2 regions of the Bacillus mexicanus genome follow, and region 2 is predicted to be linked to the other one. Evidence: riboswitches for the same ligand, from Rfam matches in the RefSeq annotation. Region 2 holds a riboswitch; the other holds the start of a gene.
The links. A riboswitch is a leader RNA that binds a small molecule or an ion and turns the genes downstream of it on or off. The one in region 2 is predicted to bind cyclic di-AMP.

Region 1: another riboswitch for cyclic di-AMP. It lies ahead of ktrA (potassium uptake protein KtrA); the one in region 2 lies ahead of AAGG74_RS20620 (dicarboxylate/amino acid:cation symporter).

Annotation. Positions count from the first base shown of each region.
Region 1 covers NZ_JBCEYV010000002.1:3,089-14,068, forward strand. Annotated here, with positions in the region: gene floT (flotillin lipid rafts scaffold protein FloT) at 1-389, opposite strand, end outside; gene AAGG74_RS09690 (NfeD family protein) at 410-934, opposite strand; gene AAGG74_RS09695 (DinB family protein) at 1,104-1,592, shown strand; gene AAGG74_RS09700 (MOSC domain-containing protein) at 1,599-2,177, opposite strand; gene gbsB (choline dehydrogenase) at 2,265-3,473, opposite strand; gene betB (betaine-aldehyde dehydrogenase) at 3,489-4,961, opposite strand; gene gbsR (transcriptional regulator GbsR) at 5,159-5,701, shown strand; gene bslA (biofilm surface layer hydrophobin BslA) at 5,908-6,447, shown strand; cyclic di-AMP (ydaO/yuaA leader) riboswitch at 6,597-6,744, shown strand; gene ktrA (potassium uptake protein KtrA) at 6,817-7,485, shown strand; gene ktrB (Ktr system potassium transporter KtrB) at 7,492-8,829, shown strand; partial or broken gene AAGG74_RS09735 (hypothetical protein) at 8,956-9,037, opposite strand; gene AAGG74_RS09740 (glucosaminidase domain-containing protein) at 9,133-9,981, opposite strand; gene AAGG74_RS09745 (MFS transporter) at 10,141-10,980, opposite strand, start outside.
Region 2 covers NZ_JBCEYV010000004.1:273,863-284,842, reverse strand. Annotated here, with positions in the region: gene AAGG74_RS20670 (UDP-N-acetylmuramoyl-tripeptide--D-alanyl-D-alanine ligase) at 1-1,361, opposite strand, end outside; gene AAGG74_RS20665 (D-alanine--D-alanine ligase) at 1,433-2,518, opposite strand; gene AAGG74_RS20660 (thioredoxin family protein) at 2,672-2,992, shown strand; gene AAGG74_RS20655 (cation diffusion facilitator family transporter) at 3,007-3,879, opposite strand; gene AAGG74_RS20650 (Fur-regulated basic protein FbpA) at 4,127-4,291, shown strand; gene fbpB (Fur-regulated basic protein FbpB) at 4,278-4,424, shown strand; gene AAGG74_RS20640 (acyl-CoA dehydrogenase family protein) at 4,506-5,651, opposite strand; gene AAGG74_RS20635 (hypothetical protein) at 5,780-6,115, opposite strand; gene AAGG74_RS20630 (DUF2705 family protein) at 6,211-6,978, opposite strand; gene AAGG74_RS20625 (ABC transporter ATP-binding protein) at 6,971-7,897, opposite strand; gene AAGG74_RS20620 (dicarboxylate/amino acid:cation symporter) at 7,989-9,227, opposite strand; cyclic di-AMP (ydaO/yuaA leader) riboswitch at 9,296-9,426, opposite strand; gene AAGG74_RS20615 (AI-2E family transporter) at 9,474-10,526, opposite strand; gene dctP (C4-dicarboxylate transporter DctP) at 10,799-10,980, opposite strand, start outside.

The sequences.
Region 1 (10,980 bases), on a different contig from region 2:
TCGTCTTTTGATTTCCCTAAAAATTGTTCGGCTGCTGTAGCGATTTCTCCTATAGAACCGCCGATTTTAATAATTGCAGTCCCATCAGCCATTACAGGTACACCTTGTTCTGTATAGACTTCAGGCGTCGATACATCAAGTTTGCTTGATAATAAGCTCAGCGGCTCTGCCTGCTGGAAGACGGGAAGGACAAAAGTTCCTCCGCCGCGAACGATTTTAAGACGGTTGCCGCCTTCATCGACATGAACATTTTTATTGCCAAGATAGCTCCCTGTTACGATTAACGCTTCGTCAGGTCCTGCTGTACGATATTTTGTGATGAATACGGCAATAAGTGCAATTAATAAAAAGAATACAACTCCGATAACAATGATAATCGGCATTGTCATATTACATTCCTCCTTGTGTTTTAAATGGGTTCATGCGGTGTAACCGAAAGAACTCCGTTGTTAATATCTACGACTAACACCTTTGTTCCGTACATGATTTGCTGATTATCAAAACTGACCGCTGATTTTGAAATGGTTCCGCCTATCCCTTCTATAACCACTTCACCAAACCCGTCAACCGGTACAGCTGTAATCACTTTACCGACTCTTCCTCTTAGATCATCTTCTTTATAAACCAATGATTCTTCAGCGGATGATAATGGCACCAGAACAAAGATGTGAAGCAAGATCACCAGCATGATCGAAAGGATGCAAGATAGAAGCGCGATCAACATACTCGACAGCGGCAGAGCCAGTTCGCCTATATATCCGCCTGCCGAAAAACATGTAAAAAATGCGAGCACTAATGTCGGATTAAGCAACGGTATGCCTTCTGACATTCCTGCAAACATATCTCCGAAAAACAGAAATAAAAGCGTAAGACTGCCTGCGATAATAAGCGTATAAAGATAAATCGTTTGTATAGGAACACCAAATAACTCCAATTTCCTCATCCTTTCTCCATCAATGCATTGATGAACGGCTGCCGTTATCATTTAATACGAGATACGCCTGGAAAAGTTTCAAAATTTTAAGACAAATAACCCATTGTGAAGTGCTTGATAAATGATAATTGGTTTTATATATGATAATGTCATGTTAGGAGGAGATATGATGAGTATCTTTAATGAAGCCAGATTAGAAACGTGGAACGAAGTGAAAGGAATTTCTGACGAAAAGCTGAATCAAAAGCCTTCTGCCGAAGAATGGAGCATACGGGAAGTTCTTGACCATTTAAAAAAAATCGATATGACTGCCCAAAAAATGCTGAAGGAGCGTGTAAAAGAAGCTCCTGTTAAAGAAGTTGAAGAAAAACCGCTTGAAGCAGCACAGGATAGAAATAACAAACGGAAAGCTCCAAATCATCTTGAGCCTGAGCATGATTTTATTTCAGGCAGTCAAATGAAACGCGAGCTCGATGTAGTGAGAGAGCAGTTAACAGCTGCAATTGCCTCTTTGAAAGAAGAAGATTTTGAGAGAGTGCTTCCGCATCCCGTGTTTCAAGAACTTACCGTCAGACAATGGATTGATTTTATCGGCCATCATGAAAAACGGCACCTCAGCCAGATTAAAGAAATTAAAGAAAAGATAGAAAGGGCCTGATGTTAATCAGACCCTTTCTGCTTTTCTTTTGACTTTCTTGTGATAAGAATGAACCTCTATTTCATCACCTGCGTAAACAGCACCAGGTCTTTCAACAATGCAGACGATCCCTCTTATGCCCAGTGCGTGGCGGACGAAAGCCGGCGCCAGCCTCTGCTTTTCCGGATAATAAGATTGAATGACTTCACCCGGCTGGATACATGGGTCATTTTCTCCCTCACACAGCAAAGCCGCACCGCTCGGAAAAATGAGCCGGCTTCCTTCTTTTAATGAAGTAAGATCAGGTAAACCGCTGACGGCCACATTCGCTCCAAGCCATTCCGGCAAAATGTTCGGCACGCCTAATTTTAATGCAATTTCATCACATTCCTCTATTGATACGATAGAAATTTGCCTCCGGTTGAAAATTTCAGTTCCTCTTGAAAACATCGGTTCTCTTGCTCCCGCTTTTTTGGTCAGACCAAAATGCAAGTCGCCCGGGATGCCGCCATAATCAAAATCGAGCTTGTCCATTTTCTTTGTTATGAAGCTTTCTGTATCTGCAATATATACCCCTTCCGCTTTTGCGGTCATACGCTTCCACATCAGCAGCACCTTCCTTCTTTCCTCATATTTTCATCTATGTTTCATTATCCAGAAAAATCCCGCTCTGTAAAGGAGCGGGACACGTTGTTATACTGTTTTAGGGATAAGATCAAAGCATCGCTTGTAGATCCAATTGTATGCTTTTTCATTTAAATCTCTAGGGTTTCCGAAGGTTTGCGGATCTTTCATCGCTTCTTTTGACAAACGCTCGATCATATTAGGTGATACTCCCTGCGCTTCTAAAGTCGGTACTTCTAAGTCTGCGACAAGATCATACATCCAATTAACAGATGCTTTTGCAGCTTCTTCTGTTGTCATATTGCTTGTATCAATGCCGAATGCTTTTGCAATACGCGCAAATTTCTCAGGGTAGCCTTTCCAGTTGTACTCCATAACAGGACCCATCATCGCAGCCACGCATTGACCATGAGCAACCGGGATAATACCGCCAAGCGTTTGGCTCATTGCGTGAGCTGCGCCTGCTGATTCACTGCCGTAAGAAAGACCTGCAAGCATCGCAGCCTGCGCCATTCCGTATCTTGCTTCCAGATCCTCTCCGTCAGCAAATGCTCTTCTAATATAATGAGCGGCATATTCAATCGCCATCAAGGCAACTGCATCCGTGATTGGCTGAGCAAATTTCATTGTGTAGCACTCAATGGCATGAGCAAGCGCATCAATTCCTGTCATGGCTGTTACATGCGGCGGCATTGAAGTATGAAGCTCAGGATCAATAATGGTCAGATGAGCTGCGATCAGCGGCCCACCAGTATTGAATTTGAATTCTCTTTCTTCATCTGTAATAACCGCCCATTGGGTTACCTCCGATCCTGTTCCGGCCGTTGTCGGAATTGTCGTCAGCGGAGGAATGCGGTTTTCCAGCGGTTTTTTTCCGTCTGCCGCTTCATAATCAAGCACGCTTCCTTCATGAGTGGCTTCCACTCCGATTGCTTTTGCTGTATCCATGGAGCTTCCGCCTCCGACTGCCACTAAACCATTACAATTTTCTTTTTTGTACAGGTCAGATCCTTCATTCACCAGACGGACAGGCGGGTTGGGTTCTACTTTATGAAAGAGCACCACTTCAATGCCTGCTTCTTTAAGTGATTCAATCACAGGATCAGCGACACCGGCTTTATAAATCCCAGGGTCTGTGACAAGAAGCGCTTTAGAAACGCCCAGCGCTGCTACTTCTTCACCTGTATGTTTGACAGCCCCGATTCCATGCTTAATCACAGTCGGAATTTCAAATGTATGAAACTTGTTCATGCTTTCTACTTTCATATTTAATGTCATCATTAACTCCCCCTCTTATGAATTGAACCAATTAACTGCCGCAGGTTTTGTATTGCGGTACACATGTTTGACTTCTGTATATTCTTCAAGACCAATTTTTCCAAGCTCACGTCCGAATCCGGATTGCTTATAGCCTCCCCATGGCGCCTGTGCAAAGTAAGGATGGAAATCGTTAATCCAGACTGTTCCCATTCTCAAGCGGGCTGCTACGCGCTCACACTTTTCAATATCTTTTGACCATACCGCTCCGGCCAAACCATAGATGGTATCATTCGCAAGCGCGATCACCTCTTCTTCAGAGCTGAAGGCTTCGACAGTCAATACAGGACCGAAAATCTCTTCCTGAATGATTCTCATATCAGACTTACAGTTTGAGAATATCGTAGGTTCATAGAAAAAGCCGTTTTGAAGCGCAGGGTCGTCCGGCCGTTTGCCCCCTGTCTCAAGCTTCGCGCCTTCTTTTATTCCGATCTCTACATATTTTTCTACTTTCTCCCTGTGCTCTGCAGAAATAAGCGGGCCGCTTTCTGTATCTGTGTGAAAACCATTACCGAGTTTTATGCGTTTTGCCCGTTTGACAAGCTCCGCTAAAAACTGGTCATGAATGGCATCTTCAACAAATAAACGGGAACCGGCTGAGCATACTTGACCGGCATGGAAAAATACTGCGTTTAATGCCTGATCGACTGCAACCTTTAAATCTGCGTCCTTGAACACAATATTTGGATTTTTTCCGCCAAGTTCAAGTGCGATTTTTTTGACGTTTCCGCTTGCAGCCCGCATGATTTTTTTGCCTGTTTCGATTCCGCCTGTAAATGAAATCAAATCGACGTCTTTGTTTACGGCAAGCTCGTCGCCTACTGTAGCTCCCGGGCCGAGGACAAGATTAGCGACACCTTTTGGAACACCGGCTTCTTCCATCAGCTTAAAAACTTTGATTGTCGTCAGCGGTGTGATTTCACTTGGTTTCATAACGATTGTATTGCCTGCAGCCAGTGCAGGTGCGATTTTCCAACTCGCTTGCAGGAGCGGATAATTCCATGGAGTAATCTGGCCGCAAACCCCGATCGGCTCTCTGATAATTTTGCTTTCTGAATCAGGGATTGGAGAAGAAATGATTTCTCCACCATCTTTATCTGCCAAGCCGGCGTAATATTGAAAAACATTGGCGATATCGTCCATGTCCCCCTTGCTTTCTTCGAGGGTTTTTCCCGTATCAAGCGATTCAAGTTCAGCCAGCTCATCAAGATCGCGTCTGATTAATTCCGCAATTTTCAGAACAATTTTACCGCGTTCAATCCCTGATAAAGATGGCCATTCGCCGTTGTCGAATGTTCTTCGCGCGGCTGCGATTGCCTTTATGGCGTCCTCTCGTCCTCCTTCGCTTACAGTTGCAATTTCTTCTTGATTAAATGGATTGATTATACTGCGGATCTGCTCTTTTTCAGAACTGATCCATTCTCCGTCAATATATAATGTTTGACTCATATAAGCCTCCTTGACGTAAATAAAGTTTGTTAAATAAAAATTTAACGTTTTTAACAACCTTAATCTATCATACGATTTTTAAACTGTCAAAGCCCTATTTAATTTTTCTTTTTGACTTTTCTTTATGTTTCGTTAAGATAAAGAACATAAAGAAATAACTTAACAAATTTAATTTTCTAATGGAAAAGAGGGTCAGTATGGATGAAAATCCAGAAGTTACAGCTATAGAACAGGCTCGGGATCTTGTTATCGACTCCATTGCTGAAACAATGGATCTTTATGGAATCACCCGCAGTGTGGGGATTTTATATGGGACGATGTATATGAGGGATGAGATGACCCTTGACGAAATGCGCGAGGAATTGCAAATGAGCAAACCAAGCATGAGCACAGGCGTCAAAAAGCTGCAGGACTTAAACGTAGTGAAAAAAACATTTCACAGGGGCATCCGCAAACATACATTTGTGGCTGAAAAAGATTTCTTCAAATTTTTCATAAATTTCTTTCCGCCTAAATGGGAACGGGAAGTTCAAGTAAATATAGCAGCCATAGAAGAAGCTCAGGCTGATTTACAAGAGGTTTTGAGCAAAGAAGGTCTCAATGAAGAGATCAAAAATGAAGCACTTCAGCTATATGAGCAGCTTGAAAGCTCTAAATCTTACTATGACTGGCTGAAACGGCTCGCTGAAGCGGTACAGAGCGGGGAAATTTTTACATTTATACCGATTGAAACAAAGTAAACGAAAAAACGCCCGGGAAACCAGGCGTTTTTTTGTTCTTTTGTATAAAATTACAGTAAATTTGAAAAATACGGTAATAAAATCCCATTTACCTCCTAAAAAATTGATGATAATTTTTTCATGTAGGGAGAATTGTATTTGGCCGGCAAAGGAGGTGAAAAACGGCAGGCCTGTTTTCATTTAAAACTTTGAGGGGGATTTTTATTATGAAACGCAAACTATTATCTTCATTGGCAATCAGTGCACTAAGTTTTGGCTTACTTGTTTCTGCACCTACCGCTTCTTTCGCTGCTGAATCTAAATCAACTTCCGCTCATACTGAGTCTACTATGAGAGCACAGTCAACAGCTTCATTGTTTGCAACAATCACAGGGTCCAGCAAAACGGAATGGTCTTTCTCTGATATTGAATTGACGTACCGTCCGAACACGCTCTTGAGCCTTGGGGTTGTAGAATTTACGCTGCCAAGCGGATTCACTGCAACTACGAAAGACACAATGAACGGACATGCTTTGCGTACAACACAGATCCTCAATAATGGTAAAACTGTAAGAGTCCCTCTGGCACTTGATTTGTTAGGGGCTGGCGAGTTCAAATTAAGACTGAATAACAAAACACTTCCTGCCGCTGGTACATACACTTTCCGTGCGGAGAATAAAAGTTTGAGCATCGGAAATAAATTTTACGCTGAAGCCAGCATCGACGTGGCTAAGCGCAGCACTCCTCCGACTCAGCCATGCAACTAATCTAAAAAAAGACCGGTTCACTCCGGTCTTTTTTTGCGTCTTACTCTCTCCTTTTTCCACCATCCCCAATTATCTTTTTTCTTATTTAAAATTTAAATTGACAAACACTAGAAACAAGAGTAAATTCTTGAGTGTTCAATTTCATACAGTCTCTTTTACCGCTTAATCAAACACGAACGGGGGAACCAACGAATGGCTGTTTTTAAGCAGCCCTGGGGTGAATCTTACGAAGTAAGAAGGGGTACTCTGAATCCCTAATCCGACAGCTAACCTCGTAGGCGTATACAGAGAGGAGGCCTATTTATCGGCCATTCTTTGCAATGGTCTTTTTTTGCATCAAAACGTTATTTACTAAGGGAGATATGAACAGTGGGAAAAATGAAAAATAAACAATTTGCTGTGATCGGACTGGGCCGTTTTGGCGGCAGCATTTGCAAAGAGCTGCACAGAATGGGGCATGATGTCCTTGCAATTGATATTAACGAAGAAAAGGTAAATGCGTTCGTTTCTCATGCAACACATACGGTGATTGCAAATGCCACTGAAGAAAAAGAATTGCTTTCGTTAGGAATACGCAATTTTGAGTATGTGATTGTTGCCATCGGAGCGAATATTCAAGCGAGTACTCTGACTACGTTATTATTAAAGGAGTTTGACATTCCGAATATTTGGGTGAAGGCTCAAAACTATTATCATCATAAGGTGCTTGAAAAAATCGGCGCCGACCGCATTATTCATCCTGAAAAGGATATGGGCGTTAAAATCGCACAAAGTCTTTCAGATGAGAATGTTTTGAATTACATTGATTTATCAGATGATTATAGTATTGTCGAGCTGCTGGCAACAAAAAAGCTTAATTCAAAATCGCTTTTTGATCTGAACGTAAAGGCGAAGTACGGCTGTACAATTCTGGCTATTAAACATCTTGGAGATGTCCGTCTGTCTCCCGCCCCTGAACATATCATTTTCGAAAAGGATTGTCTGGTGATCATGGGAAACAAAAAGGATATTAGACGTTTTGAAAACGAAGGGATGTAGACAAAGGTGACGCTTAAAAAGGATAGAGTAATTAAATGGGTTCGCTTTACTCCGCCTCAAGTGCTTGCAAGTGGTTTTTTTCTTACGATTATTATCGGAGCTGCGCTGTTAAAGCTTCCGATTTCTGTTATAAAGCCTTTGTCATGGATAGACGCCCTTTTTACTGCGGCGTCTGCTACAACTGTTACAGGACTTGCAGTTGTTGATACCGGGACAGAGTTTACTCTTTTCGGGCAAATAGTCATCATGGGGCTGATCCAGATCGGCGGGCTTGGATTTATGACTTTTGCTGTTTTAATCGTCATGATATTAAGAAAAAAAATCGGGTTAAAAGAACGAGTGCTGGTTCAGGAAGCTTTAAATCAGCCGACAATTGGCGGCGTCATCGGCCTTGTCAAAGTTTTGTTTCTGTTTTCAATCAGTGTTGAGTTGATAGCAGCACTCATCTTATCCATTAGGCTTGTGCCCCAGTTCGGCTGGGCATCCGGCTTATTTGCCAGCTTGTTTCACGCCATATCTGCTTTTAACAATGCCGGGTTTTCGGTGTGGCCGGATAATTTGATGAGCTATGTTGGCGATCCTACAGTGAACCTAGTGATTACTTTCTTATTTATCACTGGAGGGATTGGATTTACCGTTCTGTTTGACATGATGAAAAAGCGGCGATGGAAGGCGTTTTCTCTACACACGAAAATCATGCTTACCGGAACCTTGATTCTGAATGCAGCTGCCATGCTTGTGATCTTTGTTTTAGAGTACAGCAATCCCGGCACGCTTGCCCATCTGCAGATAGGAGATAAACTATGGGCCTCCTATTTTCAGGCTGTGACACCGAGAACCGCCGGCTTCAATTCTATTGATATAGGAAGTATGAGAGAAGGAACGATTGTATTTATTTTATTATTAATGTTTATTGGAGCAGGCAGCGCTTCAACGGCAAGCGGCATTAAGCTGACTACGTTCATCGTGATTTTGATGTCTGTCATCGCTTATTTGCGCGGAAAAAAAGAAACGGTTATTTATCGCCGCTCCATCAAATATCCGATTATCATTAAAGCTTTAGCCGTGAGCGTCATCAGTTTGTTCATCGTGTTTTTAGGAATATTCGCCCTGACGATCACAGAACAAGCGCCGTTTATTCAAATTGTGTTTGAAGTCTTTTCCGCATTCGGAACTGTCGGTCTTACGATGGGATTGACTCCAGAACTCACAACAGCGGGAAAATGTATCATTATAGTCATTATGTTCATTGGAAGAATTGGTCCTTTGACGTTTGTGTTCTCATTCGCGAAAACAGAGACATCCAATATTCGTTACCCTGACGGTGAAGTATTTACAGGTTGATGTTAAAAACTCCGGCGATTTAAGCGCCGGAGTTTTTATGATTCGATATTTTTTCATGTTCCGCGATTGATGGCATTATCCCTCTGCATGGTCACAGGTCACGTTTTTTTATCGGACCGACCGCTGCAAGATCATAACAGCGATGTAATTGCCTTTTTTTAAGTTTGAGATTGTCAGCATGGTAGAGTCCGATACTAAACAAACATACAGAACAGTCAATAAGTGATGAATATGTGAAGTATTATTCCGCATAATCCCCTAAACGGAACAAAAAATGAAAAATACCTGCCAAAAGCCCTCGGTTCAGGTTGCTTCCTTGATTTCAACAGCTGAATCATCAATCCAGCCGATGAGTTTATCTTTAATTTGAAATTGGTACCAGACAGACTGGCCTTTCTGCCTTTTGGATACAACTTTTATGTCTTTTCCGACGTAAGATTGGGCAGAGGTGATCTTTATGGACCGATCATCAGTAGAAGGCTTGGACCAGATGTCTTGAACAGCACCGTCTTTAATGGAGGCGTTTATATCCACTGGTTTGAGAGATGGATTTACCTTATCGTACTCATTTAAATCGTATGTTTCCACAATAGCGCTGATTTTGTCGGCGTACTCAGGGTCTGTAGCGTACCCTGCCTTTTGCAAGGCCGTAGCCGCTTCCTTATAATCTCCAGCATCAAGCACTGGTTTATACTTCTTTTTATTCCATGAAGTGCCGCGGACAAACAATTGGGCGTGGTCATCCATTGATTCAAAAAACGTGCTGTATTTTCGAAACTTCGCACGAATGGTCTTTCGTTCCCCTTTTTCAAATTCGTCCGTTTCCATCGTGACATGATGGCCTTTATATTTTCCTTTTACGCCAAAAAGGTTGTTGGCCTGGGCAGCAAGCTCGCTGTTTCCCCAGTCAGATTCAAGAATAGCCTGAGCAATTGTAATACTGGGGAGAACATGATATTTCTCATACAAAATTTGCGCATGTCCGGACAGGCTATCTATAAATAATTGCCGTTCATCAATTTCTTCAGGCTCTTTCGATGTCTCAATCGGTTTTGATAATGTTGTCGCTAAAACAAAAAAAGCGAGCGGGATCGATACAATAAAAAATAGTGCAATGAAGATTCTGCGTTTTCTCAGTTTTTTACGGGCCATGAAAACCTTCCTTCGGATTAAAAGATTACAAAAGTAAAAGAATCTACCTTTTAGAATTTTACTTGCACTTCTCATATTTTTCAATTCTTTAAGGATAAAGTTAGGAAAAGATTGCAAATAAAAAACCTTTCCCTCAAGGAAAAGGTTTTGATCCTGTACCTATTTTAATAAGTTTCTGAGTGCGTGACGATATTCTCTATCCCGTATCACATGATGTGAATTGGCTGCAGTCTTTGGCAGTCCTTCTGATGAAACGGCTGGTTTTTCTGGAGCTGTTTTCGCTTTGTCATGCGGTTTATGTGCCAGCTTGTGCCCCATGCCTGTGGCATTCATACAGAATGATAAGCAAACGATCAGCACGCTTAGGATAAAAGAAATGAGAAAGAGATCATGATAAGCAATCATCATAGAATCCTGCACCGAACCGTTTTGTCTGGCAGCATCTTTTTTCGTAAAAAAGCCGATAAGAATTGGAACTCCCATATAGACAAACAACCTTAAAAACTGAACAGCTGTCATTCTCTTGACTAAATCAGGCAGCGGGCCGCCCATAGCAGCTCCCATAAGCCCTGCGGCCACTGTCAGCCCTGTTCCAGCCGCAAGCATGATAAACAGCACTGCAAACATATAGAGTGATGAATGATCCTGCATATGCAGCCATTGAAAATTCACAAATACGAGCATAAGAGCACCTATAATACCGAGCACTCCGGGTCCGACTTTATCATAAAACAATGTGCTCACAATGGCGGCAATTGCCACTCCAATTAGAAGAGTCAAATTTAAAAGAACGAGATGCTCCTGAGAGATATTATACATTTGACGCAGCAATCCTTGAAAAGCAGAAAGGCTGACAGCTACAGTTATAGTTCCTGCAGCAATGATAAATAAGCCGAGCATCGGTTTTGGCAGCAGCATCAGTTTAATAGAAATGAAGGGGTTTTTCTTTTTATACTCCACAATTAATAGAACAACCAGCAAGCATAAAGTAATGCCAAA
Region 2 (10,980 bases):
CTCTCTATTAAATCTTTAACGATTTCTTCAAGCTTCATACCTCTGGACGCTTTGAATAAAATCAAATCTCCCTTAGACGCGCTTTCCTTCACCGCTTGGAGGAGATCTTTTTTCTCAGTGTAATGACTGACGCGGTCTTTTTCAAAATGTTTCAACGCGCCCTCCGCGATAAACGCTCCCAGTTTTCCGTACGTAAAGACGCGATCGATTTTCTCAGGGCTGATCACAGCGCCGCACTCTTTATGAAATGTTTCTTCAAGATCGCCGAGTTCAAGCATATCGCCGAGCACGAGCATTTTTTTCCCGTAGCCGTCAAGGCTTTCTGTCAATTGAATGGCAGCCTTCATGGATGTCGGGCTCGCATTATAAGCGTCATTGATAATCGAAACCCCACTGTCTGCTTTGATGAGCTCAAGTCTCATGCCAGTTACCTTTAGTCCGCTCAGCCCTTTTGCCGCATCCTCAAGTGTGATGCCGAAATAAGCTCCTGCTGCAATCGCAGCCATGGCGTTCATGACATTGTGCTTGCCGAGTATCGGAATAAAAAACGTTTTTTCCATTCCTTTAATTGTAAAATGGGTTCCTGCTTCACTCTGGCTGATATCCTGAAGCTGGTAATCATTTTGCGCACCAGTTCCGTACGTTTTCGTTTGGCAGCTGTATGCTTGTTGAAGGAGCGGTTCGTCTCCGATATAAATCAGCACGCCGTCTTCCTTCAGCCCGTTAATGATTTCCAGTTTCGCCTCCGCAATGCCTTCTCTTGAGCCAAGGTCTTGCATGTGGGATTCACCGATATTCGTAATTACTGCCGCATCCGGGTTTGCCAGACGGCTCAAAAGGTCAATTTCTCCTTTGGCGCTCATTCCCATCTCCAATACAGCGATTTCTGTATCTTCAGGCATGGCTAAAACAGTCAGCGGCAGGCCGATGTGATTATTGAAATTCCCTCCTGTTTTATGGACACGGTACCGGGTTCCCAGGACGGCGTGGATCATATCTTTTGTTGTCGTTTTGCCATTGCTTCCAGTTACCCCGATGACACGAGCGCCAAGCTCTTGCAAATAAGCTTTCGCAAGCTGCTGAAGAGCTAGAAGAGTATCGTCTACTAAAATAACCGCATGATTCTCAGGCGGATTTGGTTCAGACCGATCCCACAGAACGGCTGCTACACCGGCTTCAAATGCCCGCGGCACAAAAGTGTGACCGTCAAAACGTTCCCCTTTCAGCGGGATAAAAAGCTGATGTTGCTCCAGTTTTCTTGTATCAGTTGCCACTCCATGAATGATTGTTTGTTCATATTGCGGATTTGTCAGTGTGCCTTTGACCATCTCGGCAATGTTCTTTACTGTTCGCTTAATCAAGTGAGATTCCTCTCTTTCTTTTGTATATACGGGAAAAGACACTGCCCTCTTACCGGCAGTGTCCATCTACATTAGAATGTATGCTTAATGAATTGTTTCTCAGCGTGGCGTTCTTTTGCAAGTTCTACAAGCTGTTCAATCAAGTCCGCATATTCCACTCCGGCCTCTTTCCAAAGCAACGGGAACATGCTGAAAGGTGTAAAGCCAGGCATTGTATTGACTTCATTGATCAGAACCTCGCCGTCAGCTGTCAGGAAAAAGTCTGCTCTGACAAGACCTGAACCATCGATCGCTTTAAACGACTTAATCGCCATATCACTGATTTTCGCGTATTCCTCATCGGTCACAATCGCCGGGATTACAAGGTCCGTGTCGCCGTCCTCATATTTCGCTTTGTAATCGTAGAAATCAGTTTTCGGCGCGATTTCTCCCACAACAGAGCATTTAGGATCGTCATTTCCAAGTACACCAATTTCGATTTCGCGACCGTTAATTCCTTCTTCAACGACGACTTTTCGGTCATATTGGAATGCAAGCTCAAACGCTTTTTGCAGTTCTTCACGGTTTCGACATTTGCTGATTCCGACACTTGAGCCAAGGTTAGCCGGTTTTACGAAGCAAGGGTAGCCTAATTCCTGTTCGACCTGCTCACAGCTTTCTTCCGGAGAACGCGTCCACTCTTTCTTAAGGAAAGCTGCGTATTTCGCCTGAGCAAGGCCGGCCTGCGCGAATAAATGTTTCATGACTACTTTATCCATGCCGGCTGAGGAAGCAAGCACACCATTGCCGACATAAGGAATATTCAGCAGTTCAAGCATCCCTTGGATCGTACCGTCTTCTCCGTTTGGTCCGTGGAGGAGCGGGAATACGACGTCGATGGCTTCATTTTGCTGTGATACTTCCTGCGGAAACATCTCTTGGTTCAGAGCAGCTGGAGAAAAAGCACTGCCCCCTTGCTCAAATTGAAGCATTTTCACATTTGAAACAGGCTCAGTTAAACGGGCGCCTCTGACCCATTCGCCTTTTTCAGTTATATAAATTGGATGTATATCAAACTTCTCAGTATTTAACGCTTTGATTACAGCCAGAGCTGTCTGCAGAGAAACATTATGTTCTGCCGACTTTCCTCCGTACACTAATCCTAGACTTGTTTTCAATGGATACTCCCCCCACTACAATTCATCTTTACTATCTTATCACTTTCACGAGAAAATGATCTAATTATTTTTGGGCATGCTGATGTTGAAGGCATATGTATGTAATTCCTTTTTATTTTATATTAAAATGACATTGAAAAGGAGATGTGACATATGAAAAAAATCACAACAAACGAACAATTTACTGAACTGATTCAATCTGATAAAGAAATCGTCGTGAAATTTTATGCTGATTGGTGTCCAGATTGCACACGCATGAATATGTTCATCGGCGACATCTTGGAAGAGTACAATCAAAACGATTGGTATGAGCTCAATAAAGACGAGCTTCCTGATTTGGCTGAAAAATACCAAGTAATGGGCATTCCTAGCTTGCTTATTTTCAAAAACGGTGAAAAAACAGCTCATCTTCACAGCGCCAATGCCAAAACGCCTGAAGAAGTGACTGAATTTTTATCTGAACATATAAGCTAATTCGTTTGACAGTCTTATTTTATGTCGTCAGGCTCTACATGAACATGAACATGAGTGACATCATGTTCATGTTTTATTTTGTCTTCTACTTCATCTGCCACGCCATGTCCTTCTTCTACTGTAAGCTTCGGATCAACCGTGATGACCATCTCAATATGAACTGCGCTCCCTAGATATCTTGCTTTTACATCTTTTAAACGATGTACATTCTCAATCCTGCCAACGGTCTGTTTGTAAGGCTCCAAATCTTTCACATGAAATCCGTCTGTTAAAGAATGTGAAGCGTCTTTAAAGATATCCCATGCCGTCTTGCAAATGATGAGGCCAATGATAAAAGCTGTTACCGGATCAATCCACGGCAGCTGCAGCCGGGATGCTATCACGCCGATAAATGCTCCGGCACTAACAAAAGCGTCTGACCTGCTGTCCTTTGCCGCTGCCATCAGGGCAGAGCTTTTAATGGATGCGGCCAGCCGTTTATTATATAAATAGACGCCGTACATAAACACGGCACTGCCTAAAGCCGTCCATGCGGCGATTAGACTTGGCGTTTCTGTTGTTCCGCCCGTAATCGCTCTTCCTCCGCCGATTAACACTTCAATGCCGACAGTCATCATAAGAAAAGACGCAACAAGAGACGAAATCGTTTCAGCCCGATAATGGCCATATGGATGGTCACTGTCAGCCGGTCTTTGAGAAATGCGCAGCCCGATCAGCACCGCTGCTGACGCAACAATATCTGTCCCATTATTTAATCCGTCTGCTCTCAGCGCTTCAGAGTGATAGAGAGTCCCTATGAAGAGCTTCACCACAGTAAGAATGACATATGCCAAAATATTGAGGAGCGCCCCTTTTTCTCCCTTTTTCAGATTTTCCGTCCGCTCCATTGAATACCAGCCTCCATTCTCTGGCTTAGTATGGTTCAAAATATGAAAAATAGCAGAGACAGCATACAATGAAGAGTGACATTTCGACAGAAAATATTGCCCGGGAAACTTTTTGTCGATCTGTTGAACACTTTAATTTATCAGAAAAATAAAACTACTATTGTCTTTACAGGCTATTCTGAACATTGTATACTCGATTTAATTGATAATGATTATCATTTTTATTTGATTGGAGGTTAGTGACACAATGACACCTCAGTCAGCAGACATCAGAAAAACAAAGCTCATTCATCTGTTAATACAGAATGGTATATACAAAAAGTCAAAGCGTCATTTGTATGAATTGTCGCTGACGGAGTTAGAAAGCGAATATACACATGTCAGGAGGGCGCAGGGATATGCCGAAGCGTAAAGTGAAAACCTACCAACAACTGATTCAGGAGAACAAAGAGGCGATTATCGGGAATCCAAAGCTGATGAACATCATTTATGACAGGATCGACCGCAAGCATCAAAAAAACCTGCAAAAGCAAAACAATGCATAAAAAAGAGCCGTGAAGGCTCTTTTCCAGATTGTTGACAAAATCCTAAAACGGTTTGCGTTTTAGGATTTTGTTATCTTTTCTTCATGACTCAAATGCTTCGGCAGCCAATTTTTGGATCACCGCGTCATCCATCGGCGGGTTATGAAGACCGGCGCGCACATCGCGATAATAGCGCTGAAGCGGATTGGTTCGTTCAAGGCTTCTGGCTCCGACAATTCTCATTGCTTTATCGACAACAGACATTGCCGCATTTGTAACGATATGTTTCGCCGCACCGAGCTCACTTCTTAAATGAGGGCGGCGCTGAGGATCATCATACAATTGAGCGATATGAAAAAGAAAATGTTTGGCATTGAGCAGCTCAAGCTCCATTTCGCCAGTTCTTTGCTGTACGGCCGGGACATCTTTGATCGGCCCCTTCAAACTGTTTGGCGAATACTCAGATGCGAATTGGACCGCATAGTCTCGTGCCGCTCGAGCAATGCCCAGATAAACCGCCGGGATGTGAAGCAGCCAGCCATTCGGCTTCGCTCCCCGAGGCCCTTGAAGCAATTCCACCAGCTTCTCCTCTTCAAGCGTTACCTCATTCAGTACAAGGTCATGGCTTCCTGTCGCCCGCATCGCACTCATATCCCACGTTTCTTTAATCGACAAACCGGGGTCATCTTTATGAATGAGAAACACGCCTGTTGTTTGTTTTTCCTCAATCCATGCCGTCACTAAAAAATAATCCAATGCTTGTGACATCGTGGTGAAGGTCTTTCTTCCGTTCACTGTCCACTTGCCATTCTTTTTAACGGCGTTGGTGCCGGGACGCCCTCCTCTTGTCGGGCTTCCAGTTTGCGCTTCTGTCGCTGCCCTGTTGATGACGGCTCCGTTTTGAACTTCCTTCGCAATACATGCAAACACGTCTTTATCCCAGGTGTTTCCTTCTCCAAGCTCTCCGATTACGCTCAAATGCCAGCCGATACTTAGTGCTGTGGGAGCGTCTCCCCGCGCAAGCCGTTCTTGAAACAAAAGCATATCGTAAACAGAAATGCCTTCTCCTCCAAAAGATGACGGCAATGTTAATGACGTATACCCGGCATCACGCAGTTTTTGTATTTTTCCCACAGGAAAACGCCCCTGTTTGTCATCTTCAGCTGCTGTTTGCTGACATTCATCCGCAATCCGTCCGATTTTCTCCACCCATCGCCGCTGTTGATCGTTTTGTATAAATAATGACATCCGGAAGCCCTCCAATTTCTAATTCCGATAGATTTAATAAGTATTATAGATTTCCTGCCGGCATTCCGCAACTGTTAACCTTTCTCTCCGGAATTGAAAAAACGCCGTTCCTCTAAGGAACAGCGCGATTACACAGGATTTGCATCCCGGTCTTGTTTCATGCCGAGATAAATCAGCATATATGTCAGGTAACCCATTGTCATCACCAGACCGCCGAAGAAAAAGCTCGAAAAAATCGGCTCTTCAAAAGCAGTTACTGCCGCAAGCACAATCCAGCTTGCATACAGATAGACGATAAAATAACGGATACCCGTCTTCATTTTATATATCATGTACAGCCCCGCGAGAGAAAACAATCCAAGTGCGAGTCTGAAATAAACAAGATGTTCAAACTGAAACATGAATGACACAAATGAGAATCCCAACAGCAATACAATCGGTAAAGCGGTAATAAAGTTTCTCAGATCGAGACACCTCCGTTAGTACCTATAGTATAAACCAAAAGATCAAATCATATTGATTTACGTGAGCTTTTTCACAAAAATGTCATTCTTTTCCTCTAAACCCGAACATCCCTTTTGCAGAAGCACCACCAGCCAACGGCGATAAAAAATATGGCATGTATGATGATAATTCCTACTGAAAACCACGGCGTCATGCCTGAAAACAGGACTGTCTGTCCGCTGCTGTATTGAGTGAAATCAGTATTTGCAAAAAGCAAAAAGCTGCCCCATTTGTTTTCAAAGAGCTTCATGAGCTGAACAAGTGTACTCGCTCCATATAAAACAACAAAAGAAACGACAACTGCAACTGCGCTGTTGCGGAACAGCGAAGAACAAAGCAGTCCGAATAACCCCATCATGACAGCTTCAAGCCAATTTGACCCAATCAGCTCCAAAGTATTCATCAGCAATGTCTTTGAGTCTGCGCTTACGGATGTGCCAAAAAAGATGAGACCGAATAACAATGCCAAAATGTAGTATGCCAGATACAAATAGAAACTGACCAGCACAACTGTGATTAATTTGGACCAAAAAACCTTTTGGCGTTTTACCGGGCGAATAAGCAGAAATTTGATCGTCTTTTTATCAAATTCCATTGAAACAATTGTCGCTGCAATCACGATCGTTAAAGCCTGCAGCAAGATGTTCAGGCTCGGTGTATATGATAAATAGCCGATGAAGTTTTCATCTGTTCCGGCACTGATGACTATCCGTTTAATGATCAAAGCCATGAAAAATTGAAACACCGCCATCAGGATGAGAGATACCAGTGTGACCTTCCGATTGAAAAGTTTCATATGTTCATTCCAAATTAATTTAGACAAGCTCTTCTCCCTCCTCTTGATGAGCGGTTGTCGCTTTTATAAATTCATCCTCGAGTGATTGCGTGTAAGGCGTAATGGAAAAGACATTCAGGCCTTGTCCGACAAGTGAACGGTTTAGCTCCGGAATGTTTTCTTTCGCTATTTCAATCACAATTGCTCCGTCTTGCCGCTCCGCATGATATTGATTGCCTGTCAGCCAATTGAGCGCTTTTTCTTCCGGCTGCACTTCAATGACCGCTTTCTCTGTTTTTTGATCTGTTCCATGCAAGCTGACTTCCGCTTTGATCTCACCTTTTTGAATAATGATGACACGGTCGCACAGGTCTTCAACTTCACGCAATAAATGAGTGGCGAACAGGACTGCTGTTCCTTCTATTTCTGCGAGCTCCTTGATATGATCACGAAAATCTTTCATACCCGCAGGATCGAGACCGTTTGTCGGTTCATCTAAAATAAGAAGCTTCGGCCGGTGAATAATCGCTTGTGCAATACCGAGACGCTGACGCATGCCAAGGGAATAGGTTTTCACCTTATCGTGAATCGCTGATGTCAGACCGACACGTTCGACTACCTCATCAAGCCGTTCATCTGCAATCTTTTGATGCATATTCGCAAAGTGCTTGAGGTTTTCCCAGCCAGTCAAATACGGATAAAATTCAGGATTTTCGACGATCGCCCCAACGGCCTCCAGCGCTTTTTCAAACTCTGTATCATGATGGAATCCGCTGATTGTCACACTTCCGCTATTTTGTTTTAACAGCCCGACGATGATACGGATGAGCGTTGTTTTTCCAGAACCATTCGGACCGAGGAGACCGATGATTTCACCCTCCATGACATCCATGCTAATCTGTTTTAAAATTTGAGTAGACCCTATCTTCTTATCGAGGCCTTCAATATGTAAAATCGGCTCAGCCATAAAGCCTTCCTCCTTTTTCGGGCAAAAATAAACAGTGCCTAAACATTAGGCACTGTTTGTATTATAGCATTTATTGCTTCCAAATGTTTGGTTAAACCGATAGAGTCGGCGCTTGCTCAGGCTGCTTATTCTTCTCTGTTTCTGTAATGACGACGGCACAGGCCGCGTCTCCTGTTGTGTTCACTACTGTGCGGAGCATATCAAGCAGGCGGTCAATTCCGAGAATTAACCCGATCCCCTCAACAGGCAGGCCGACAGATTGAAGCACCATGGCGAGCATAATCAGGCCGACTCCAGGAACACCCGCGGTTCCGATACTTGCTAAAACAGCCGTCAGTATCACCATCAGCAGCTGAGTGAATGTCAAATCATGACCAAATACCTGCGCAATGAATACGGTGGCTACCCCTTGCATAATGGCTGTTCCGTCCATATTAATCGTGGCGCCGAGCGGCTGCACAAAGCTGCTGATCGGCTCAGGCACTTTTAATTTCCTCTGTGCCACATCCATGGATATCGGCAGAGTCGCATTGCTGCTGGATGTACTGAATGCAACGACCATGACCTCTGAGAAATTTTTAAAAAATGTAATCGGATTTTTTCTGGCTATAAGCGCAATCGTAGATCCGTAGGTCACGATTGCATGGATCAGTAATGCAATCGTGACCACAATCATGTACAAACCCATCGCTTTCATTGCACTGAATCCTTGGCTTCCGATAGCTGTCGCAATCAGACCGAATGTACCATACGGAGCGAATTTCATGACAAGATTCACCAAGTACATCATCAATTCATTTCCTTGTTCAACGACTTTGAGGAGCATATCCGCTTTTTTTCCGAGCATTGTAATCCCAAGCCCGACAAAAATGGCAAAAGCGATAATTTGCAGCATATTTCCTTCTGTTATCGCTTGAACTGGATTCGCAGGGATAATGTTCAGAAGAGTGTCGGCAATACTTGGGGCTTTTTCAGCAGTGAATTCGGCAGACGATATATCATACGTCCCGAACTCTCCCGGTTTAATAACAAGAGCTAAAATGATGGCAATGGTAATGGCCACCGCTGTTGTGATGAGAAAATAAGAAATCGCCTTGACACCGATTCTGCCAAGCTTCTTAGGATCACCCAGACCGGCTACTCCGAGTGTCAGTGAGAAAAAAACAATCGGAACGACAAGCATTTTAATAAGGTTTAAAAAGATGGTGCCAAGCGGACCGAATACAAACTTATTTAAATTTTCAAATAATTCAGGCGATGTGACATTAAAAACAATCCCTGTCACCGCACCTAGCACCAAGGCGATGATAATCTTTGTAGCCAGTTTCATCTGCATTCCTCCCCTTTTTTTGAAAAAAGCCCGCGAGAGACCCCCGCGGACTTTGAATCATCAAACCACAGGACTCTCTTCACGCTGATGAGGTTAGCTGACGGGTTCGGACGAAGAGATGTCCGTTTTTCAGATGAAAAATTAACCCCAAAAGATCGGGTCCCCCACTCCTTACGAAAGGATTAAGCGTGTGGCTTACTTTTATATGATTAGTTTATTTATACAGAAAAGTTCCAATTTTGTAAACTATTTTTTGTTACTTTTTTCTCGCGATCTTTTAGGTCCTTCTTCCTTGTTAGTGACATCTAGAATATCAAGAAGAAATACAAAGATCGGAATCCCAATAATTAAACCCCATATGCCGAAAAAGTGCTCAGAAAAAATGAGGACTGTGAAAGTGAAAAAGATCGGCAGCTCCGTTTTCGCAGACATCAGCTTCGGATTTAAGAAATATGTTTCGACCGCATGAATGGCGAATATGACGAGCACAATGTAGAGAACGTAAATTCCGCCGCCAGTGCTGTAGGCGATAATACTGAGCGGGATCAAAGAAATGACGACACCCGCTACAGGGATCAATCCAAGGAAGAACACCATAATCGAAAGCCCGAACAGCTGCGGGAAATGCATAATCGAAAGCGCGATAAACGTCAGCACACAGTTGACGAGCGCAATGATGAATTGAGCTTCAAGCACCTTGCCGAACGTTCTTGCAAATTTGCTTCCGAAAAAAGCAATCTCCTCATAAAAAACCGCCACTTTGCTCGTTTTAAATTTCGCCATGAATTCAGAAAGCCGCTTTTTCTCAAATAAGAAAAACATGCTGAGAATGAGCGCCATTACGATCTGCAAACCGAATGTGCTAATATCGGCCAGATACGTATACACCACATTGAAACCCTCTTTGACATACGAGCTGATATTAATATCTCCGAAAACACTTGTGATTTCATCAAAGAAAGGGATGGTGTCTGGGTGGTACGCAATATGTTTAATCTGCTTCACCAGCTGCTGAATCTGCGCCGCGACGACCGGATAAAATACAAATCCTCCCACAGTAAGCAAAACGGCCAACAGGATATAAAGAAACGTTATAACAACCCGCTGGCTCACGCGGAAGAACCGGCTTACAAACTGTCGTACAACAAGTTCTAACCGATCCATAAGAAAAGTGAAAATGAAGGTCAGCAATATTAAGTTGATCATGCTCTTAAATAGATATAACACACCAGTTAATACGACAAAGATGGAAAAACGTCTTACACCCGGGTGCTGAAAAAATTTAACTAAAGCGGTCATTTATACACTCCTGTTAGGACAAACGTCCTTCATTCAATATAGTATCCATTTGTAAATTATATAACAAAAAAATGCTGAGGTCTCTGTCCATACCTTAATAATTCTTAAACAATTAAAAAAACGGCCCTTGATGGACCGTTCCGGATAGTTGATAACATCCTAAAACGGGTTATCGTTTTAGGATGTTATCATTTTTTCAAAAAAATTGAAACTCTTGAAGTTCAGTAGGGACGAGCACCTGACACCGCATGCAAGAGTATGACACCGTTTTTTCAGACTGCTGTTTTCATTTTTTTCATGCCGTCAACAGCCTCTATGCTTTTGGCTTCATCGAATTCGTTTTCGCTTTTTGCAACAATGATCGTCGCGATTCCGTTTCCGATCAGGTTCACTATCGCTCTACCTTCACTCATAAACCGGTCGACTCCCAGCAGAAGCGCAAGTCCCTCCAGCG